Regions from separate parts of the Streptomyces inhibens genome, predicted to be linked through region 3. Evidence: riboswitches for the same ligand, from Rfam matches in the RefSeq annotation. Region 3 holds a riboswitch; each other region holds the start of a gene.

Evidence for each region. Region 3 has a riboswitch for cobalamin ahead of nicT (Nickel transporter NicT). Riboswitches for the same ligand answer to the same signal wherever they lie in the genome.
Region 1: linked by a shared signal. The riboswitch ahead of metE (5-methyltetrahydropteroyltriglutamate--homocysteine S-methyltransferase) and the one ahead of nicT (Nickel transporter NicT) in region 3 are both predicted to bind cobalamin.
Region 2: linked by a shared signal. The riboswitch ahead of KI385_RS29805 (ribonucleoside-diphosphate reductase subunit alpha) and the one ahead of nicT (Nickel transporter NicT) in region 3 are both predicted to bind cobalamin.

What each region holds. Positions count from the first base shown of each region.
Region 1 is NZ_CP084681.1:7,731,684-7,737,582, reverse strand. It holds gene KI385_RS34705 (L,D-transpeptidase) at 1-536, shown strand, start outside; gene KI385_RS34700 (hypothetical protein) at 552-1,001, opposite strand; gene KI385_RS34695 (cupredoxin domain-containing protein) at 1,048-1,473, opposite strand; gene KI385_RS34690 (COG4315 family predicted lipoprotein) at 1,475-2,050, opposite strand; gene KI385_RS34685 (aldo/keto reductase) at 2,212-3,267, opposite strand; cobalamin riboswitch at 3,376-3,593, shown strand; gene metE (5-methyltetrahydropteroyltriglutamate--homocysteine S-methyltransferase) at 3,753-5,899, shown strand, end outside.
Region 2 is NZ_CP084681.1:6,555,576-6,561,474, reverse strand. It holds gene KI385_RS29820 (GntR family transcriptional regulator) at 217-975, shown strand; gene KI385_RS29815 (DUF3311 domain-containing protein) at 1,132-1,392, shown strand; gene mctP (monocarboxylate uptake permease MctP) at 1,428-3,077, shown strand; cobalamin riboswitch at 3,373-3,521, shown strand; gene KI385_RS29805 (ribonucleoside-diphosphate reductase subunit alpha) at 3,684-5,899, shown strand, end outside.
Region 3 is NZ_CP084681.1:3,213,158-3,219,056, forward strand. It holds gene KI385_RS14815 (TetR/AcrR family transcriptional regulator) at 1-189, opposite strand, end outside; gene KI385_RS14820 (cupin domain-containing protein) at 336-794, shown strand; gene KI385_RS14825 (nucleoside/nucleotide kinase family protein) at 854-1,510, shown strand; gene KI385_RS14830 (hypothetical protein) at 1,534-1,899, opposite strand; gene KI385_RS14835 (MarR family winged helix-turn-helix transcriptional regulator) at 2,019-2,684, shown strand; gene KI385_RS14840 (alpha/beta fold hydrolase) at 2,681-3,529, shown strand; cobalamin riboswitch at 3,597-3,812, shown strand; gene nicT (Nickel transporter NicT) at 3,844-4,989, shown strand; gene KI385_RS14850 (VOC family protein) at 5,166-5,666, opposite strand; gene KI385_RS14855 (DoxX family protein) at 5,882-5,899, opposite strand, start outside.

The sequences.
Region 1 (5,899 bases), 4.5 Mb from region 3:
CCGGGATCGATTCCGGCGCCGAGGGCGGCTGGTTCGCCCGGGACTACAACTTCGGCTTCAGCATCGGCGCCGACCACAAGGCCGTCATCGATGTGCCCTCGCACACCCTGACGATGTATGAGAACGGCAAGAACGTCGGCACCATCACCGGCTCCGCGGGCTCCCCGCAGGACCCGACCCGCGGCGGTGTGCACACCGTACGCAGCAAGAACGCGGCCGAGACGATGGACTCCGCCACCATCGGCCATGGCAGCGAGTGGATGCTGGACTCGAAGTGGGTCACCCACCTGACGGCGTCCGGGACGTTCTTGCACTCCGCCCCGTGGAACAAGTCGATCGGTGTGGTCAACAACAGCCACGGCTGCTTCGGCATGACCACCTCGGACGCCAAGAAGGCCTACGACTTCCTGACGATCGGCTCCACGGTCGAGGTGAAGAACACCAGCAACCCCAACAAGACCGATGTGGGCAACGGCCTGGAGGTCTGGCAGGAGAGCTGGCCGCAGTGGCAGCAGCGCAGCGCGCTGCACCGGTAAGCGGGCGGCGGGTGCTCATCGGCGTCGTCTGCGAGGCTCCCGGCGACGGGTGAGCAGCAGGAAGACGGTGGCCAGGATGGTGACGGCCTGGGCGAGGACGGTGAGTTTCTTGTCGTCGGTCAAGGTCGGTTCGTACATGTTCGGCACCGGCCCCAGCCGGCCGACGTCCACGTAGGTGTAGAGCAGCAGCAGCGCGAGTCCGCCGGTCGCCACGAGCCAGGCGAAGGTGTCGGCCGCCGGCCTGCGCCAGACCAGGACGAGCAGGGCGGCGAGCGCGGCCAGCGCGGCCTCGACACGGAAGAGCATGCCCTGGCTGAGGGTCGCCGTGACCGCGTCGTACTGGCCGGCGAGACGAGCGTGGACATAGGCGTCCACGGCCAGGCCGGCCGCCGCCAGCAGCCGTGCGGCACCGCGGGCGACCCGGCCGGCCCGCCCGTGCGCCGGTACGGAGTTCTCTGGTGGCACGGCTTCTCCAAGCGCCGCGACGGGCAGCGGTATGCGGGCGTACGGGTCAGCGGACGGTGAGCGAGCCCTTCATGTACGGGTGGATCGTGCAGATGTAGCGGTAACGGCCGGGCTTGGCGGGGGCGGTGAAGGTGACGGTCCTGCCCGGCCCGATGCTGCCGCTGCCGAAGGCCTTCGGGCCGGTGGCCGTCACATCGTGTGTCGCGGAGTCCTGGTTGACCACGGTGACCCTGGCGCCGGGCCGGACGGTCAGGGCGGCCGGCTTGAAGGTGAAGTCCTTGATGGTGATGCGCGCACCGGCGGGTGAAGCGGCGCCGGGGCCCCCGGTGGTGGGGGTGTGGGAGCGCGCGGGGGCGGTTCCTCCGTCGCCGCCCGAGCAGCCGGTCAGCGCCGCCAGGAAGACGGCCGAGGCGGCCACGACGAGCCGCACGGGGCCGGAGCCGCGGGGGCGGTGGCGAGGCGGACGGGGCATGTCAGTAGCCGCCACCGGTACTGGGAGTGCTGCTCGGCGTGGCGCTCCGCGGGGCCTTCACGATCTTGTTGCCGTTGACGTCGAGGACGAACCACTTGCCGCCGGAATCGTCGATGCCCTGACCGTGGGTGTCCCCCGGCTTCTTGTCGTCGTCGAAGTAGTAGAGGGGGTGGTGGTTGTAGGTGACTTCCTTGGTGCCGTCGTCGCGGGTGGTGGTGCCCAGCAGGTCGCTCCGCACCCCGCCGGCGGCCTTCGGCGCGTGGGTCACGAACATCGGTGGCCACTCCTTCGCGCACCCGCCGTAACAGGTCGACCTGCTGGTCCTGTCCGCCTCGAAGAGGTAGAGCGTCCGGCCCCGACCGTCCACCAGGATCGTGCCGAGGGGACCGGAGCGGGCCGTGACCGTCCACGCCGCGGCGGACGGGGACGCCGACGGCGCGGCACTCGTGCGGGTGGGGCTGGGGGTCGGCGGCTTCGACGGCGCGGAGCCGCCACCGTTGTCCGAGCAGCCGCCGACCGCCGTGGTGATCACGGCGACCGTGGCCGCGGCGACGAGCGTTGCGGCGGTCTTCCTCATCGGCGTACGTCTCCTTCGGTCCGGCCGTCCACCCGCCCCGTACGGTGCGGAACGGCAACAACGCCGTCCCTGGCGGGCCGCCCACCTCACTAGACCGCAGGCGCCGCCACCCGGCCATCCGGGCGGCGGCGTTCGGCGTACACGGCGCCGGCCGTCCGCGCTCAGCGGATCTCGTTCGCCGTACGGCGGTAGGTGGAGCGCCGGTCCTCGATGTCGGCCCAGCGGTCGCCGTAGACGTTCTCGGTGATGACCGGCTCGCGCAGGAAGTCGTGCGGGAAACCCAGCTCCACCGCGCTGGAGCGGTCGAGCCGCGCGAGAGCGTCGGCGTCCAGCTCGACATCGACGGCGGCGAGGTTGTCGGCGAGCTGGCTCTCCTTGGTGGCGCCGATGATCGGGATGATGTTGCCGGGCCGGCTCCGCAGCCAGGCCAGCGCCACCTGCGCCGGGCTCCAACCGCCCTGTTCGGCGATCTCCAGGACCGCGGTGACGGTCCCCTCCTCGTTGTGGTCCTGGGTGTTCCCGTTGACGCTGTCCAGCCGGCCCGGCTCGCCACGGCGGTACTTGCCGGTGAGCTTGCCCGCCGCGAGCGGGGCCCAGGCCAGCACCGCGAGGTCGAAGGCGCGGGCCTGCGGGAGCAGTTCGCGCTCCGGCGTCCGCTCCAGCAGGTTGTAGCGCAGCTGCGAGCCCGCGAACGCGGTCCAGCCGCGCAGCTCGGCGAGGGTGTTGGCCTGCGCGATCTCCCAGGCCGGCCAGTCGGAGACACCGAGGTAGAGCACCTTGCCGGACCGCACCAGGTCGTCGAGCGCCCGCATGACCTCCTCGACCGGGGTGAAGTTGTCCCGGGCGTGCACCCACAGCACATCGAGGTGGTCGGTGCGCAGCCGCGCAAGGCTCGCCTCCACCGACCGGACCAGGTTCTTGCGGTGGTTGCCCGCCGCGTTCACATCGCCCTTGCGGGTCGCGCAGGTGTACTTGCTGGCCAGGACGAAGCTGTCCCGGCGGCCTTCGAGCAGTTCCCCCAGGATCCGCTCCGAGGCACCGCCGGTGTAGTTGTTGGCGGTGTCGATGAAGTTGCCGCCCGCGTCCGCGTAGGCGTCCAGGATCCGGGCGCTGGTGTCCCTGCCGGCGCCCCAGCCCCCTTCGTCGCCGATGGTCATGGCACCCAGGCTCAGCTCACTCACCCGCAGGCCGGTCTTGCCGAACAGTGTGTAGCGCAAGGCGTTCCCTTCGTTTCCTTCGCTCAGCTCGTGCACTCACGCTAGGAGCTGGAGCGCTCTCCAACGCAAGACGTGCCGTCGCGGGTGACCAAGTCACAGGTGAGGGCCTAGGCTGGCCGGTGCAACTGGTTCGCCCTGCCATCCGGGTAGGCGCGTCGTAAGAGGGAACCCGGTGGAAATCCGGGACTGCCCCGCAGCGGTGAGTGGGAACGACCGCCGTCATACGCACTGGATCCGGCCGGGTCCGGGAAGCGACGGCCAGTAGGTGTCCGCCCTTGGCGGATGTGCCCGCGAGTCCGAAGACCTGCCAGTGCCCCCGCGCCACCGGTGCGCGGGGCGATCTCGGTGACCTCGAGGGCGGGTCGGCGGACACATCAGGCGGCACGGGCGGCGAGAGCGCACCGTGTTCCGCCCGGTTTGCCGTCCCTTCGCGTCCTTGACCCGTCCCGAGGTCACATGGAGACACGCTCGCGAAGGAGAGTTCCGTGACCAGCACATCCGCAGCCGCGGCCGTACGGGCCACCGTGCACGGCTACCCCCGGCAGGGGCAGCACCGCGAACTGAAGAAGGCGATCGAGGGCTACTGGAAGGGCCGCGTCAGCGCCGATGCCCTCCGGAGCACCGCCGCCGAACTGCGCCGCGGCAATTGGCGGCAGCTCGCCGAGGCCGGTATCACCGAGGTGCCGACCGGCGACTTCTCGTATTACGACCATGTCCTGGACACCAGCGTGATGGTCGGCGCGATCCCGGCCCGGCACCGTGCCGCGGTCGCCGCCGACCCGTTGGACGGCTACTTCGCGATGGCCCGCGGCACACAGGAGGTGGCGCCGCTGGAGATGACCAAGTGGTTCGACACCAACTACCACTATCTCGTACCTGAGTTGGGGCCGGACACGGTCTTTGTCGCGGACTCCGCCAAGCAGGTCGGCGAGCTGACGGAGGCACAGGGGCTCGGTCTGGCCGCGCGGCCGGTGCTGGTCGGGCCGGTCAGCTATCTCCTGCTGGCCAAGCCCGCGCCCGGCGTCGCGGCCGGCTTCGACCCGCTGACGCTGCTCGACCGGCTGCTGCCCGTCTACGCCGAGGTGCTCGCCGATCTGCGGGCGGCCGGCGCCGACTGGGCGCAGCTGGACGAGCCGGCGCTGGTGCAGGACCGCTCCCCCGCCGTGCTGAACGCCGCGGCCCGCGCCTACCGTGACCTCGGCAGGCTCACCGACCGCCCGCGGCTGCTGATCGCCTCGTACTTCGACCGTCTGGGCGAGGCCCTGCCGGTGCTGGCCAAGGCACCGGTCGACGGACTGGCGCTGGACTTCACCGGCGCCGCTGCCGCCAACCTCAAGGATCTCGCGGCGGTCGGCGGGCTGCCCGGCAAGCGGCTGGTCGCCGGTGTCGTCAACGGCCGCAATGTGTGGATCAACAACTTCGAGCGGTCGCTGGCCACCCTGGGCACGCTGCTCGGCCTCGCCGACCGGGTCGATGTGTCGTCCTCGTGCTCGCTGCTGCATGTCCCGCTGGACGCCACCACCGAGCACGAGATCGACCCGCAGGTCGCCCGCTGGCTGTCCTTCGCCCGGCAGAAGACCACGGAGATCGTCACACTGGCGCGCGGACTGGCGCAGGGTACCGACAGCATCTCGGCCGAACTCATCGCCAATCGCGCCGACTTGGTGTCCCGGGCCGAATCCGCGCTGACCCATGACCCGGCGGTACGCGCCCGCGCCGCGGCCGTCACCGACGCCGACGGCCGCCGCTCCCGGCCGTACGCCGAGCGGGCCGTCGCCCAGCGCGCGCATCTGGGGCTGCCGCTGCTGCCGACCACCACCATCGGCTCGTTCCCGCAGACGGCCGAACTGCGCACCGCCCGCGCCGATCTGCGGGCCGGGCGGATCGGCACCGCGGCGTACGAGGAGCGGATCTCGGCCGAGATCCGCGAGGTCCTCGCCTTCCAGGAGAAGGCCGGTATCGATGTGCTGGTGCACGGTGAGCCGGAGCGCAACGACATGGTCCAGTACTTCGCCGAGCAGCTGACCGGCTATCTCGCCACACAGCACGGCTGGGTGCAGTCCTACGGCACCCGCTACGTCCGGCCGCCGATCCTGGCCGGGGACATCTCCCGTCCCGAGCCGATGACGGTGCGCTGGACCCGCTACGCCCAGTCGCTCACCGACCGGCCGGTCAAGGGCATGCTCACCGGCCCGGTCACCATGCTCGCCTGGTCCTTCGTCCGTGACGACCAGCCGCTCGGCGACACCGCCCGTCAGGTGGCGCTCGCCCTCCGCGACGAGGTGAACGACCTTGAGGCGGCGGGGAGTTCGGTGATCCAGGTCGATGAGCCGGCACTGCGCGAGACGCTGCCGCTGCGCGCCGACGGCCATGCGGAGTATCTGGCCTGGGCCACCGAGGCGTTCCGCCTCACCACCGGCGGGGTGCGTCCGGACACCCAGATCCACACGCATATGTGCTACGCGGAGTTCGGCGACATCCTCCGGGCCATCGACGATCTCGATGCCGATGTGATCAGTCTGGAGGCGGCCCGCTCCCATATGCAGGTCGCCGGGGAGCTGGCCACTGCCGGCTATCCGCGCGAGGTGGGGCCGGGGGTCTATGACATCCACTCCCCGCGCGTACCGAGCGT
Region 2 (5,899 bases), 3.3 Mb from region 3:
TGGTCTTTAATGGTTTAGACCAGTGCCCGCAGCTTGGCCTAGACCTTTTGGGGTGTCAAGGGTGTATAAGAGTCGCTGTCAGGTCCGTTACCGGACCGACATCTGGCGGGCCGGGACCTGCAAGGGAGCGCGGACAACCCGCCCGTGCCACGATGTGAGCCGCTACGTACGGAGGAGCCGGTGACGGCAGCACGACAGGAGTCGGAGAGGCGGGGCATGGAGACCGACGGGGGCAGTGCCGAGAGCGGCGGCGGCGCGCGGACCGCGCGGGTGCCCAAGTACTACCGCCTCAAGCGGCACTTGCTGGAGATCACCGAGACCCTGCCGCCCGGCACCCCGGTCCCGCCCGAGCGCACCCTGGCCGCGGAGTTCGACACGTCCCGTACGACGGTGCGTCAGGCCCTGCAGGAGCTGGTCGTCGAGGGCCGGCTGGAGCGCATCCAGGGCAAGGGCACCTTTGTCGCCAAGCCCAAGGTCTCCCAGGCGCTGCAACTGACCTCCTACACGGAGGACATGCGGGCCCAGGGCCTGGAGCCGACCTCCCAGCTGCTGGACATCGGCTATGTCACCGCCGACGACCGGCTGGCCGGCCTGCTGGACATCGCCACCGGCGGCCGGGTGCTGCGCATCGAACGGCTGCGGCTGGCCAGCGGCGAGCCGATGGCCATCGAGATCACCCATCTGTCGGCGAAACGCTTCCCCGCGCTGCGCCGCAACCTCGTCAAGTACACCTCCCTGTACACCGCGCTGGCCGAGGTCTACGACGTCCGTCTCGCGGAGGCCGAGGAGACCATCGAGACCTCGCTCGCCACCCCGCGCGAGGCCGGCCTGCTGGGCACCGACGTCGGCCTGCCGATGCTGATGCTCTCCCGGCACTCCCTCGACGCCCAGGGCCAACCGGTGGAATGGGTGCGCTCGGTCTACCGCGGCGACCGCTACAAATTCGTCGCCCGACTGCGCCGCCCGACAGACTGATTCCGAGGCGCTGCGCCGCCGCTGACCGTGGACGACGCCTGCTCTCTGCCGCGGATTCTTCATACCGATATGCGGACAGCTAGTGACGCGCGCCACGGCCCTGCCATAGATTTCCAGCCGATTGCACAGGAGTTCGCCAGGGACGGAGCCACGCTCATGCCAGAGCCAGCCGCATCACCGACCAACAGACCGGTCATCACGCCGACACGTGTGGTGGCGGGGCTGTGCCTGCTCGCTCCGTTCGTGGCGATGCTGTGGGTGAGTTCGTACGCCAAGATCGAGCCGACGCTCATCGGGATCCCGTTCTTCTACTGGTACCAGATGCTGTGGGTGCTGATCTCGACCGTCCTGACGATGGTCGCGTACAAGCTCGTGCAGCGTGAGCAGCGCGCACGCAAGGGCGGTGCGGCCCAGTGACTCTCGCAACGACGGCGACGACGGCGACCACGCCACTGGCCGCCTCCTCGACCCAAGGCGTCAACGGCGTCGCGCTCGCCGTCTTCGTCTTCTTCTTCCTGGCCGTGACGGTCATGGGATTCCTGGCCGCCCGCTGGCGCAAGGCCGAGGAGTCCGCCAACCTGGACGAATGGGGCCTGGGCGGCCGCAGTTTCGGCACCTGGGTGACGTGGTTCCTGCTCGGCGGGGACCTCTACACCGCGTACACCTTCGTGGCCGTCCCGGCGGCGATCTACGCAGCGGGCGCGGCCGGCTTCTTCGCCGTGCCGTACACCATCCTCGTCTACCCCCTCATCTTCACCTTCCTCCCCCGGCTGTGGTCGGTCTCGCACAAGCACGGCTACGTCACCACCTCCGACTTCGTCCGCGGCCGCTTCGGCTCCAAGGGCCTGTCGCTGGCCGTGGCGCTCACCGGCATCCTCGCCACAATGCCGTACATCGCCCTCCAACTGGTCGGCATCCAGGCCGTCCTGGACGTGATGGGCATCGGCGGCGGCGAGAACACCAACTGGTTCGTCAAGGACCTGCCGCTGCTGATCGCCTTCGCCGTCCTCGCCGCGTACACCTACTCCTCGGGCCTGCGGGCGCCCGCCCTGATCGCCTTCGTCAAGGACGGCCTGATCTATCTCGTCATCGCGGTGGCGATCATCTACATCCCGATCAAGCTGGGCGGCTTCGACGCGATCTTCGACGCGGCCGGCAAGGCGTTCGCCGAGCCCGGCGCCGTACCCGGCAAGCCGCGCGGCGCGCTGACCACCGGCCCCAACGCCCAATGGGCGTATGCGACCTTGGCGCTCGGCTCCGCGCTGGCGCTCTTCATGTATCCGCACTCGATCACCGCCACGCTGTCCTCGCGCAGCCGCAATGTGATCCGCCGCAACACCACGATCCTGCCGCTGTACTCCCTCATGCTGGGCCTGCTCGCGCTGCTCGGCTTCATGGCGATCAAGGCCGGCACGGACATCCAGGGCAACCCGCAGCTGGCCATCCCGCAGCTGTTCGAGGACATGTTCCCCAGCTGGTTCTCCGGCGTCGCGTTCGCCGCGATCGGCATCGGCGCGCTGGTGCCCGCGGCCATCATGTCGATCGCCGCCGCCAACCTGTTCACCCGCAACGTCTACAAGGACTTCCTCAAGCAGGACGCCACACCGGAGCAGGAGCACAAGGTCGCCAAGCTCGTCTCGCTGCTGGTGAAGGTCGGCGCGCTGGTCTTTGTCCTCACCATGGACAAGACCGTCGCGATCAACTTCCAGCTGCTGGGCGGGATCTGGATCCTGCAGACCATGCCGTCGCTGGTCGGCGGTCTGTTCACCCGCTGGTTCCACCGCTGGGCGCTGCTCACCGGCTGGGCGGTCGGCATGCTCTACGGCACACTCGCGGCATACGGCGTGGCCAGCCCGACCCAGGCCCACTTCGGCGGCTCCAGCAAGGAGATCCCCGGCATCGGTGAGATCGGCTACATCGGCCTGACCGCCTTCGTCCTGAACGTCGTGGTGACCGTCGTCCTGACCTTCGCCCTGAAGGCCGCCAAGGTCCCTGACGGCGTCGACGAGACCAGCCCCGCCGACTACACCGCGGACGCCGGCGACGCGGGCGTCACGGCGGACCTGCCGCCCGCCACGGCGGGAGCTCCGGCCGGCCACTGAGCCACCGGCACCGCACCGGCGGATCACGGGCCGTCGCGTCCCTTCGGGGGCGCGGCGGCCCGTCGTCGTCCCGGCCGCCGAGCTCTGGAACGTGCGCGGGACCGGGAGCCGATACCGGGATTACGCTCCGGGCGTTCACCCGTGAGATGGCCTGAAGGACCCGCCCGGCCCGGCCCGCATGGCGTTTCCGGGCGCGTTGCCGACTCTGCCGGGCCCCATGGCCGTTCGCACACCAGTAGGAGTGGTATGAGGTGGCGACACAAGATGTGGGGGTGCATGCGGGGAGCAGCACAAGATGTATGCTCGTCCTCGCTGTCGCCGCAGGGGAATCCGGTGGGAATCCGGAACTGTCCCGCAACGGTGTGGGAGCGCGCTCAGTGGCCTGATGACGGCCCTGTCGCGCGTCCGTGAAGTCCGAAGACCTGCCGACGGTACGTCCTCACCGCCATCGGTGCGGACGTCGATACGTCCGGGCCCCGAGGGTTGGGCCGGTGGGCGCCGCGCGGTGTGCCCGCGCACCCCTGACCGTAACGGGGTGCCGCATGCGCGCGTGCGACCGTCGCGCCCCGCCCCTCCTGGCCCCCGCCGAGTGAGGGAGAGCATCACGTGACCATCGCGCCAACGGAGTCCGCGTCAGACGCCGAGGTAGTTCAGCCTGCGGTGGCCACGCCTCCTGCCCCCGCCGACGGGCCGGGCGTCGCGCTGCTGCGCACCCTGACCGAACTGACCGAGGATCTGGCCGCGACCGACCCCGGCAAGGTGGCCGCCGCCGCGCTGCGCGGCCGGCACGCGGGTTCCGACGAGGCCGAGCTGCGGTCGCTGGCCATCGACGCCGCGGCCGGTCTGATCGGCGACGAGCCGCAGTACTCCAAGCTCGCCGCGCGCCTGCTCACCCTCGCAATCTCGGAGGAGGCGGCCGAACAGGGGGCGGTCGCCTTCTCCGCCTCCGTCGAGGTCGGCCACCGCGAGGGCCTGATCGCCGACGAGACAGCCCGGTTCGTCCGCGCCCACGCGGCCCGGCTGGACGCGCTGGTCGACAAGGCACTCGCCGAAGGCGCCGACGACCGCTTCGGCTACTTCGGTCTGCGTACCCTGCACTCGCGCTATCTGCTGCGCCACCCCACCACCCGTCAGGTCATCGAGACGCCGCAGCACTTCCTGCTGCGGGTGGCCTGCGGCCTCGCGGAGAACGAGTCCGCGGCGGCGCTGGAGGACGTCGCCGAGCTGTACCGCCTCACCAGCTCGCTGTCCTACCTCCCCTCCTCCCCCACCCTCTTCAACTCCGGCACCCGCCACCCGCAGATGTCCTCGTGCTATCTGCTGGACTCCCCGCTGGACGAGCTCGACTCGATCTACGACCGGTACCACCAGGTCGCCCGGCTCTCCAAGCACGCCGGCGGTATCGGCCTCTCCTACTCCCGGATCCGCGCACGGGGGTCGCTGATCCGGGGCACCAACGGTCACTCCAACGGCATCGTGCCGTTCCTGCGCACCCTGGACGCCTCGGTCGCGGCCGTGAACCAGGGTGGCCGGCGCAAGGGCGCCGCCTGTGTCTACCTGGAGACCTGGCACGCCGACATCGAGGAGTTCCTGGAGCTGCGCGACAACACCGGTGAGGAGGCGCGCCGTACGCACAACCTGAACATCGCGCACTGGATCCCGGACGAGTTCATGCGCCGGGTGGAGGCGGACGGCGACTGGTCGCTGTTCTCGCCCTCCGACGTGCCGGAGCTGGTGGACCTGTGGGGCGACGAGTTCGACGCCGCCTACCGCAAGGCCGAGGCCGAGGGCCGGGCGCTCAAGCAGATCCCCGCCCGGGTGCTGTACTCCCGCATGATGCGCACCCTGGCGCAGACCGGCAACGGCTGGATGACGTTCAAGGACGCCGCCAACCGCACCGCCAACCAGACCGCGGAGCCCGGCCAGGTCGTGCACTCCTCCAACCTGTGCACGGAGATCCTGGAGGTGACGAACGACGGGGAGACCGCCGTCTGCAACCTCGGGTCGGTCAACCTCGCCGCGCACCTGGGCAACGAGGCCGCCGGCTGGGAGGAGGCGATGGACTGGGAGCGGCTGGACGCCACGGTCCGTACCGCCGTCACCTTCCTCGACCGCGTCGTGGACATCAACTTCTACCCGACCGAGCAGGCCGGGACCTCCAACTCCCGCTGGCGCCCGGTCGGTCTGGGCCTGATGGGCCTCCAGGACGTCTTCTTCCGGCTGCGGCTGCCGTTCGACTCGGCCGAGGCACAGGCGCTGTCGACCCGGATCTCCGAGCGCATCATGCTCGCGGCGTACGAGGCGTCCGCCGACCTCGCCGAGCGGCACGGCCCGCACCCGGCCTGGTCCGCGACCCGCACCGCCCGCGGTGTGCTGCACCCGGACCACTACCCGAACGCCGAGCCCCGCTGGGCGGACCGCTGGGCGGCGCTGCGCACCCGTATCGCGGCGACCGGAATGCGTAACTCCCTTCTGCTGGCGATCGCGCCGACCGCGACCATCGCCTCCATCGCGGGCGTGTACGAGTGCATCGAGCCGCAGGTCTCCAACCTCTTCAAGCGCGAGACGCTGTCCGGAGAGTTCCTCCAGGTCAACGCCTATCTGATCGAGGAGCTCAAGGCGCTGGGGATGTGGGACGCACGGACCCGTGACGCGCTGCGCGAGGCCAACGGCTCGGTGCAGGACGTCAGTTGGATCCCCGAGGAGATCCGGGCGCTGTACCGCACCGCCTGGGAGATCCCGCAGCGCGCCCTGATCGACATGGCCGCGGCCCGTACGCCCTACCTCGACCAGAGCCAGTCGCTGAACCTCTTCATGGCCTC
Region 3 (5,899 bases):
CCGGCTGGGGAAGTGCCGGTACACCGTCCCGATGCCCACCCCCGCCGCGCGGGCGACCTCGGGCATCTGCGCCTCGTCGCCGCGCGCACGGAACACCTCCCGCGCGGCGTCCAGCACTCGGGTGCGGTTGCGCTCGGCGTCGGCGCGCGGCCTGCGGTGAGGGGTGGGGGAGGTCGAAGAGGGTGCCACATCGCCGATGCTACTGCTACGCTCCTTAAACGGAATCGGATTCCGGTTCCACGTATGCACACACAGACGCGCAGCGGATCCGGCGCGCAGCAAAGGCGGATCCGCACAAGATCCGGAGAACCCCGGAGAGAGGACCGGCGATCACCATGTCCAAGGAGCGCTTCCACGTCCTACAGCCCGGCGAACGGCGACCGGGACGCATCCCCCTGCCGCCCGGCTTCGCCGTCAAGGCCCGTACCACCGACACCGAGGGCCGGCTCGCCATCCTGGAGAACCAGCTCGACGTCGACATCCCGCCGCACATCCACCACGACGCCGATGAATTCGTCTACGTCCTCGAAGGCGAGATGGAGGTCGACTTCGACGGCGCCACCTACCGCCTCACCCCCGGCATGTGCACCCTGCTGCCGCACGGCGTCCCGCACGCCCTGCGCAACGCCTCGCAGCCGCCCGCCCGCTGTCTGCAGATCTCCTCGCCGGGCGGCTGGGAGCAGTTCGTGGAGGACATGTTCGAGGCCGGACCGGTCGTCATGAAGGGCGGCCACCCCGACCTCGGCCGCCTCAACGAGATCGGCGCGCAATACGGCATGGAGTACCACGGCTGAGCCGCGGGGAGCATCGGGCCGTACCGGGCAACCCGCCGATCGGGCACGATGGACGCACCATGGATCCCCGGCACCTCCTCTCCCGCGCCCGTCGGCTCGCCGCCTCCGCGACTCCCGCCCGGCGCCGGCTGCTCGGCATCACCGGCCCGCCCGGCGCCGGCAAGTCCACCCTCGCCGCCCACCTCGTGGCCGAGCTGGCCGGACAGGCGGCGCTCGTCCCGATGGACGGTTTCCACCTCGCCGAGGCGGAGTTGCACCGCCTCGGCCGTACGGACCGCAAGGGCGCGCCGGACACCTTCGACCCCGCCGGATACGCGGCGTTGCTGGCGCGCCTGCGCTCGCCGGAGCCGGACACCGCCGTCTACGCCCCGGCCTTCGACCGCCGCATCGAGGAACCGGTCGCCGGCAGCATCCCCGTGGCACCGCATGTCCCGCTCATCGTCACCGAGGGCAATTACCTCCTCCTCGACTCCCCTCCCTGGTCGCGGATCCGCGCACTGCTCGACGAGGTCTGGTACGTGGAGCTGGACGCCGCGGAGCGGATCCGGCGGCTGGTCGACCGCCATGAGCGCTTCGGGCGCCCGCGCGCCGACGCCGAGCGGTTCGTGCATGCCTCGGACGAGGCCAACGCCCGTGTCGTGGCGGCCACTCGCGACCGCGCCGACCTCGTCATCACCTTTACGCCCGCAGAAGCCCCTCCTCCACCGGACGAATAGCCCCTCCCTCTGCCCCGTCGCCCCTACCCGCCGGCGAGCAGACCGGCCACCGACAGCGCACCCCACCCCACGGACACCGCCGCCGCCTTCAGCTTCCGGTCCCGGCCCGGCAGCGTCGCACCGAGCAGTACGGCGTCCCCGAAGTCCGCCGCGATCCGTACATACGCGGCGGTGCGCAGCGCCGGCCCCCGGGGAGCCAGCGCCATCACCAGCCCGCTCGCCGCGTCCCGCCAGGCCAGCGGGCGCAGCGAGGTCCGGGTCGCCCGCGCGGTCCGCCCCTCGTCATCGACCAGCCCCGAGGGCCGCGCCAGCAGATCGGGCACCGCCGTCACCGCCACCCCGTACACGGCCGTGGCCACCCCGACCGCACGCAACAGACCCACCTTCATCCGCCGTCCCGCCTTTCTCACCGATCAATCGCGCGGGTCTCGGCATGCCCGCCGCCTCATCAACTCCTTTCCGTCATCGCACCCTTCCCAAACGACATCACCGATGTCATCATGACATCATGAGTGTCGTTGAGGTGGATGCTGAAATGGATGCTGAGGTGGATGGCGACGGGGGACCGACGCCGCCCGAAGACCTGCTGTACGGCGTCATCCGACGCCTGTGGCCGCTGCACCGCACGGTCGTGCGCGCGGTGGAGCGCGAGTTGACGGGCACGGGCATGACCGCCGGTGAACACGCGCTGCTGGACGCCCTGCGCAGCGAAGGCCCCCGGACCGTGCCGCAGTTGGCGCGCTCGATGGGCCTCGACCGACAGCCGGTGCAGCGCTGGGTGAACCACGCCGCGGAGCTGGGCCTGGTCGTGACGGCACCGAATCCCGCACACCGCCGCTCGTCCCTGATCCGGCTCACCGCCGAAGGCACGGAGGTGATACGCGGGATCCAGGAGTTCGAGGCGACGGAGCTGCGGCAGCGGTTGGCCGATCTGCCCGCCGAGGACATCCGCACCGCACTGCACGTACTCGACCGGATCGGCGAGGAATTCCGGCACCTGGCGAACGGCTCGCGCGTTCCACGGGAGGAAACCGACAGTCAGGGCAGTCAAGACAGTCAGGCTGGTTACGACAGCCACGGCAGTACAAGCAGTAAAAGCAGTAACGGCAACTCAGCCGATGACAGCCCACCCACCCCACCGCATCTGGCACGCAAAGGACGGCCCGGAGAATGACCCGACCAATCACCGCCTGGTCCGAGATCGACAACGGGATCGTGCCGGTCGACGACGGCGAGCTGTTCTACGAGACGGCCGGCGCGGGCCCCGCGGTGGTGCTGCTGCACGGCGGCATGCTCGACCAGCACATGTGGGACGAGCAGTTCGCCTGGCTGGTGAACTCCGGCCTGCGCGCGATCCGCTACGACTCCCGCGGCCATGGCCTCTCCTCCACCGTGGCCGGGGACTACGCCAACCATGACGACCTGTGCGCGTTGCTCGACGCGCTCGATGTCCCCAGTGCCGTGCTCGTCGGCCTTTCCCATGGTGCGCGGGTCGCGCTGGACGCCGCCATAGCCCACCCGGACCGGGTGACGGCCCTTGCGCTCGCCTCCCCCGGGGTCAGCGGTCGCGCCTTCACCGATCCCTTCGTCCTGGCACACATCAGGGAGCAGGTGGCGGCCATCGGCGCACCGGACGGCGCGGAGCGGTATGTCGAGCACTTCCTGCGGATGTGGGTGGACGGGCCGCATCGCGAACCGTCCGCCGTGCACCCGGGATTCCGCGAGCGGATGCGCGCATCGGCCGAGGCCAATGTGGAGGTGCACGCCGATGGAGTGGGCGCCGGCATGCCCCTGGAAGTCGGCGCCGCCGACCGCCTGGGCGAGATCCGGGTGCCGACGGTCGTGTTCGACGGCGACCTCGACAGTACGGACATCTCCGCCAATGCCCATGCGATAGCGCTGACCGTGCCCCGCGCCCGAAGAGTCCGAATACCGGGCGCGGGCCATATGGTCAACCTGGAGAACCCCGCTCTCTTTGACCATGAACTGCACGCCTTTCTCTCCTCCTTGGACTACTGACTTCGCGGCACCACCGCCCCCCTCACCTGCGGGAACGCCCCCACACGCCATCTCTCCCCGACGGCCGCTAGAGTGGCCGGGCCGTGGTGTTCGGGAAGACCGGTGACGGACCTTGTGGTCCCAGGCCGGAGCGGCCCTCGCCACTGTGATCGGGGAGTTTCCAGCCCTTTCCGTATGCGCCCGGTGCGTGTACGGCGCCACTGACCGCATCCCGCGGCCGGGAAGGCGGGGACGGACACGTGTACCCGTAAGCCAGGAGACCGGCCACGGCATCTCACGAACTGATCCACGAGGTGCTGGAGCGTGACCGCCGGATGGCCCTGTCCACCGATACCCCGAACACCCCCGCCCCCGCCGCATTCCGCTGGCGCCGGCAGGACACCATCCGTACCGCGGGCCTGATGGCCGTCATAGCCGGCCTGCACATCGTCGCCTTCGGCGTGCTCTTCCTGCTCGTGGTCCCGAACCACTACTCCGTCGGAAGCCAGGTCTTCGGCGTGGGCCTCGGCATCACCGCGTACACCCTCGGTATGCGGCATGCCTTCGACGCCGATCACATCGCAGCCATCGACAACACCACCCGCAAGCTGATGGCCGACGGCAAGCGGCCGGTCTCGGTGGGCTTCTGGTTCGCCCTCGGCCACTCCAGCGTGGTCGTCGCGATGGCCGCCCTGGTGGCGGGCGGCGCCCAGCTCGCCGGCACCCTGCTCAACGACCAGTCCCGTACCCACCAAATCCTGGGCACCATCGGCACCACGGTCTCCGGGACGTTCCTCTACCTCATCGCCGCCCTCAACCTCATCGCGCTGGCCGGGATCTGGCGGGTCTTCCGCGGGATGCGCGACGGCCGCTACGACGAGACCGAGCTGGAGCAGCGCCTCGATTCACGCGGCTTCATGAACCGCTTCCTGGGACGGTTCACCCGCTCGATCTCCCGCCCCGGCCAGATGTTCCCGCTCGGCTTCCTCTTCGGGCTCGGCTTCGACACCGCCACCGAAGTGACCCTGATGGTGATGGCGGGCAGCGGCGCCGCGGCCGGCCTTCCCTGGTACGCCGTGCTGTGTCTGCCGTTGCTGTTCGCCGCCGGAATGAGCCTGTTCGACACCCTCGACGGCACGTTCATGAACTTCGCCTACCAGTGGGCGTTCTCCAACCCGGTGCGCAAGGTCTACTACAACCTCACCATCACCGGTCTGTCGATCGCCGTCGCCTTCTTCATCGGCACCATCGAGCTGGTGACCGTGCTGCACGACAAGCTCGCCCTCAACGACCCGCTGACCGGCTGGATTTCCACCCTCGACCTGGACAATGTCGGCTTCATCATCGTCGGCCTGTTCGTGGTGGTGTGGGCCGCGGCGCTGGCGTACTGGCGGCTGGCCGGCGTCGAAAGGCGCTGGGCGCAGCGGGCCGAGCGAACGGACTCGGCGGACCGGGCGACGTCGGCCTCCTCAACCACCTGAGCCCTCTGGCGTCTGAGGCACCCCGCTCCCCTGGAGCCCCGTACGTACACCGTCGGGCGCCGGGGCCAGGGGGCCACCGGGGCCCGGGATCCCGGCCGGCTTGGCCAGGAACTTCCCGCCACCCGCCCAACGCGGCCGCCGCCTCCGTCACCTGCCCAAGTCGGCCACCACGCCTCTCACGTGGCCGAACCGGCCGCCGCCCCCGTCACCAGATCCGGCCCCCAGCGCTTCAGAGCCGCCGCGAGATCGAGCGGGACCAGCCGGTTCGCCTGGTCCGGGCCCGGCCAGTCCTTCCGCGGGACCCGCCACATCACCTCGAACTCGTTGCCGTCCGGGTCCTTGGCGTACAGGGACTTGGCGACAAGGTGGTCGCTGGCGCCGACCAGGGAGCCGCGCTCGGTGAGCTGCGCCTCTGTCGCGGCGAGTTCGCCGAGCGTGCCGACCTCCCAGGCCAGGTGGTAGAGCCCGACCCGCCCGGTCTCCGGTCCCGGCGCGTCGGGGCCCACCGCGAACAGCCCCAGATCGTGATCGTTGAGCGAGCCGGGCGCGCTGAGGAAAGCGGCCCGCCCCGGTATCTCGACATCCACCGTGAGCCCCAGGGTCTCGGTGTAGAAGGCGACGGACCGCACCACATCCCGGACATACAGCACCGCATGATTGAGCCGACGTACGGCCATAAGACTGTTCCCCGATCTCCCGCCGCGGCACCGCCCGGGCGCCACCGCACTCCTTGTCCTGCCCCTGCTCTACTTCGCTCTGCTTCTGCTCTACTTCGCCCGCCTCGGCCTGCCCAGTAGATCTCCGGCCGGAGTTCGAGCGGCCGGAGACCCCGGCAATGGCGTACTTCTCGCCCTCAGGCCGAGGCGCTCACCTCCAGGGCGCTCCCCGGGGTTCACTTCCGGACGAGCAG